2 regions of the Endozoicomonas sp. PH6C genome follow, and region 1 is predicted to be linked to the other one. Evidence: predicted binding sites of a transcription regulator. Region 1 holds the regulator's gene; the other holds the start of a gene.
What was found. Region 1 encodes FNR, which switches genes on or off when oxygen is low (the NO sensors DNR and NnrR bind a similar motif). Its sites were predicted from a motif close to TTGATNTANATCAA; they were not measured.
Positions count from the first base shown of each region.

Region 2: the regulator FNR is predicted to act here: its motif matches at 1,355-1,368, upstream of ACOMG9_RS11125 (cytochrome ubiquinol oxidase subunit I).

Region 1 is NZ_CP185342.1:2,044,221-2,046,697, forward strand. Features, by position in the region: gene ACOMG9_RS08320 (adenine phosphoribosyltransferase) at 1-387, opposite strand, end outside; gene fnr (fumarate/nitrate reduction transcriptional regulator Fnr) at 419-1,177, opposite strand; gene ACOMG9_RS08330 (coiled-coil domain-containing protein) at 1,496-2,477, shown strand, end outside.
Region 2 is NZ_CP185342.1:2,965,951-2,968,427, forward strand. Features, by position in the region: gene ACOMG9_RS11125 (cytochrome ubiquinol oxidase subunit I) at 1-1,097, opposite strand, end outside; gene ACOMG9_RS11130 (hypothetical protein) at 1,596-2,477, opposite strand, start outside.

The DNA of each region.
Region 1 (2,477 bases):
ACCTGTAGCAATCAGGTCGTCAACCAGAATGACTTTATCGCCTTTCTTAATAGTGTCTGCATGAACTTCAAGCGTTGCCTTCCCGTACTCAAGTTCATAATCCTGAGCGACAGTATTGTAGGGCAGCTTTCCCTTTTTTCTAAACAGGATCAGTGGTTTGTTCAGGGCATATGACAATGCAGAGCCTATCAGGAAGCCCCGCGCATCAAGAGCGCCGATCCGGTCAAACTCAACATCCAAATAGCGATGAATGAGGCTGTCCATGACCGACCGCCAGGCTTTGGGGTTCTCGAAAAGAGTGGTCACATCCCGAAACTGAATGCCGGGCTTTGGCCAGTCAGAAACGGTTCTAATCTGTGCTTTCAGATAAGCTTCGTCAACGATCATATCTTTCCCTTAATGTCCGTTCCTGGTGCGCTTATGCGGAGGAGATAATCTGTTCCAAACCGACAGACTTTCCACCCGCCAGGGAGCATAATTGAATCGGGTCACGGATTTCAATTTCTTTGCCCACTGCGAAGATCAGATCGTTTTTCTGGAACCGGGTAAATACCCGGCTAACGGTTTCTACAGCCAGTCCCAGGTAATTGCCCATTTCATTGCGGGACATGGACAGGCGGAATGACTGGGATGAGAAGCCTCTGCGACGAAAACGACTGGCCAGGTTGATCAGGAAGGTCGCAATTCTTTCATCAGCGTTTTTCTTGGACAATAGCATCATCATCTGCTGATCTTCACGAATCTTCTTACTCATCAGACGCATCATATGACGACGCAACTCCGGGAATCGGTCGGATAGCGTTTCCAGCTGGTCAAAGGGGATTTCACAGATCATGGTGGTTTCCATGGCCTGAGCAGAGACCGGGTAGACGTCAGTATCGAGACCACTCAGGCCCAATATCTCACTGGGAAGATAGAAAGACGTAATCTGTTCCTCACCTTCATTGGTGGCGGTATAAGTTTTTAAGGCCCCGGAACGGACAGCGAAGACGCTGGTAAACCGGTCTCCTTCCAGGAACAGGTGTTCCCCCTTCTTGAGAGGGCGGCTTCGCTTGATGATGCGATCAAGCTGGTCAATGTCTTGTAGATTCAATGCCAGAGGTAGGCAGAGGGAGCTAAGACTGCAGTCTCTGCAGGCCACATGGCCAGGTTGTCGTACATTGGGCTTTGACGTCATTGAGTGGCCTCAAAGTCGTATTGGCGAAATCGCTGACGATTCTATTGAAAATGCTACCAAAGTGTAAGTCTGTGCTTTCCGAGACTAAAGCGTAATTCCTTCATACTTAAGGCTTTTTCGGAAAATACTTACTGGGTTGCGATAAGTCCGCACTAAAAAAATGTTGTACTTGATCAGTTGCCTGGCAGTTAAGTCATTGAGCTTGATGAGAAGGCTGTGAACGCTATCAATACCTATGATGCAAGAAAGATGTTCTTCAGCGCCAATGTGTCGATAACTGTACTGAATACAATTTCGTAAATCAGGGAGATTTACGCCATGAGTCTGCTCAGCTCAGTGACAGGGATTCTGTTTACTCCAACCGTGCAAGTGGCTGAACCTCGAACCTTTGAGGAACTCGTTGCCGCTGAGGATTTGACGTTCAATGATCTTTCACCACAGGAAAAGCAAATCCTGATGGCCAGAAAGGGTGAGCTGACAATTGAGGAACTCAGAGCATTAAAGCTCGAAGAGGCCGAGTGTGCTGAGCTTGAAGAGGCGCATCGTATCCGGCTTCAAAAAAGTGCGATCTGGGATGGCCGCAGAATTGCTGTCACGATAGCCAAGGGAACCGGGGTTCTAGTCGTCGGTGCTTTTGCCGCCGGGGCCGCTTCTGTATCGGTGCCTGTTGCTGCCGGACTGGCTGTATGTTCAGGGGTGGGCTACCTGTTTTATCTGCGGACCCATTCAGGCGAGCTGGAAACACGTTCAAAGCAACTGACTGATTTTGTCATTACCCATGCACAACCCCAGAGAATCATTCGGGAACAGCTGGAGCTAAGAGAGTCTGAGCGTGCAGAGGCTCTGGATAGAAGGCTCCGTGAGGCAGAAGACGCGCTGAAGTTGGAGAAACAGCGAAAAGCAGAGTTGGCCGACCAGCTCCCGGGAAAAGCGGATCTGGCATCAGGGCAAGAACACTTTAAACAAATGCAACATAGAATCGAAAAACTCAGGGCTGCGGAGAAACAGCAAAAAGAGTTGGCTGGTGAGTTGAAAACACTGACTGAGCAGCACAGGAAAGTTGATCGTGAGATGGTGGAAGTGCTTGATGAAGTTGAACAACTGAGTGAGGCGCTCAGGAACAGGCAAGGCAGTGATAAGGGAAGAGATCGCCAGCAGTTAAAACAACAGGATTTGAGGTTACAAGAGACACTTCAGCTTTTTCAGGAAAAGGTCGAGGCGCTTGAAGATGAAGCACGGATTCTGACTGAAACCATTAAAGAAAAAGATATTGAGTTTGAAAGGCTGAATCGGCAGAAAA
Region 2 (2,477 bases), 920 kb from region 1:
ATGTCGTCGGTATATCGGCTGAGTAACAAGCCATAACCCAGGTCATCCACGACTTTATCAAACTCGCGACGATTGTCGGGTGTATCTTCACCATTTTTAAGTTTTTCAAGCAGTTCGTAGGCTTTGATACCATTGTTGATTCTCTGAATCTTGTCGTCGATCAGATCTTTGATACCCAGTACTTCTGTGTTTGTTGAGCGGGTTGCGATTATGCCCATGACGTAAGGGATTTTGATCGCGTAATCTGTTTTCTGCTCTTCCTGGTTGGGGAGTCCAAAAACAGTAAAAGCGGCCGGTGCAGGTTCGGTGTCCCACTCGGCCTCAATCGCTGCCAGCTTGACCTGCTGAACGTCTCCCAGTTCATAACCGGATTCATCGCCTAGCAGAAGCGTAGAGAGGATGGATGCCAGACCAAAGCCTGCGGCTACCGCAAATGAACGACGTGCGAAACCTATATCACGGCCTTTAAGCATGTACCAGGCACTGATAGACAGTACAAATATGGCACCTGTTGTATAACCGGCAGAAACCGTATGAATAAATTTCACCTGAGCTACAGGGTTCAGAATCAGGTCAGCAAAGTTGGTCATTTCCATGCGCATGGTTTCATAATTGAACTCTGCACCCACCGGGTTCTGCATCCAGGCGTTAGCAATCAGTATCCACATGGCCGATAGGTTAGTACCTATAGCCATGAGCCAGGTACAAGCCAGATGCTGAACTTTACTGAGTCGGTCCCAGCCGAAGAAGAACATGCCGACAAACGTTGACTCGAGGAAGAAGGCCATCAGGGCTTCAATGGCCAGTGGAGCACCAAAAATGTCACCAACATAATGGGAGTAGTATGACCAGTTGGTTCCGAACTGAAATTCCATGGTGAGGCCGGTAGCAACGCCGAGTGCAAAGTTAATACCGAACAATTTACCCCAGAATTTGGTCATATCCCGATAGACTTGTTTGCCGGTCATAACATAAACCGACTCCATGATCGCCAGAATGAAGGTCATGCCCAGGGTCAGCGGCACAAAGAGGAAGTGATAGAGTGCTGTCATCGCGAACTGGAATCGCGACAGGTCGATGATTTCGTCTGTAATCATGGTGCTCCTCGTTTATGACAGTGTTAAATCAAATCCGTACTGGAAATCAGAAAATGCATGCTGCCACAGAGGTCCTTTTTGTGCTGCAGTTACCGCGCATTCTGGATAATAGATACATGCTAAATGCATGTATGTGGCCGGTGCGCCGGTATATACGAGTTTTAGATGGGTCTGGATCAATCTGTGGCTGGTTAAACAGATTTGTGGACATGTTACTCGGATTTGTTACGTATATGAACTACAGTAGGACGCAAAGTTTGATCTTCATCAAAAATGTTTAAAATATATTGTTATCCAGGTGTTTTTTAGGGATATAAATGTTTTTTGTTTGAATATAAAGAATAAATCACTGTGTAAAAACGAAACATTCGAAATGTAAAGTGAATTTTTGGCTATAAGGAATGCTGATAGATGTAATAACTGTCTATCAGTATTTCTGATTGGCATATAGAAAATATTTGCTCGGTTGATTGTTATCAGGATGGGCTGAGAGGTGACTCAGCCATGGCTTCTGGCAGAGCTGTATTTGCTGATGACTTTATTGGCGTTGTATAAGTCAATTTGCCATTTGTTACTGGCAGGGGGAACTTCGATGGGCGAAATATTATCCAGTGAATAGCGAGCGCTCATAGGGCTCTCGAACTGGGCAATGAACTGTAATCGTTTCAAATCGGCCTGATAGGTGTGTACCAGGAAGTTAATGGTTCTCTCACTCAGGGGGACGCGATAGTAACGGATCAGGTTCTGGGCCAGTTTCTCGGCACTGGCCGAGAGGTTTTTGTCAACATCTGCGGCCAAAGCTTCTCCCAGCGCTGCCTTGGTCCTGGCGCTCATACCGGGCTCAAGAAAAGCCAGGCTGGAAGCATTGGAACTCTCAATAGCCCTCTGAATCTGTGGGTCATGAAGATGTATGTAAGGGTCTAGAATAGTTGCCACCTCGATGGCCACCTCCCTGGCACGTGTTTCTGTCAGGTATCTCCGTGCAGGCGACAGGGAGTGGACTCGATGGCTATCTTTTCTCAAGCGGGTTTCCTTTGAAAACGCTTCCAGACGGTTGGCAACCTCCATTCTGGTATCATCGTCCAGTTCGATACTCTGCTCTGAAATAGTCAGGCTGCGTTTTAAGTTCTCTTTAGGGTTGTGCTGATGGAGTGTGGAGAGTTTTTGCCAGTACTTCAGGGCGCGTTTGAGTTTGTCGCTGTCCCGTCCCTGTTTCAGGTAGGCGCGGTGAGCTTCATTGTAGAGTTGAATGGCTTTATCGAGTTGTTTGCGTTTTATGTTCAGGGCCTTAACGTGTTTGCCGGTTTTATGGGTCAGGTCCCTGGCCTGGCGAACCTGCAAACTGAGAGTGTCGAGTGACTCCCTGACCGCCGCCAGCAA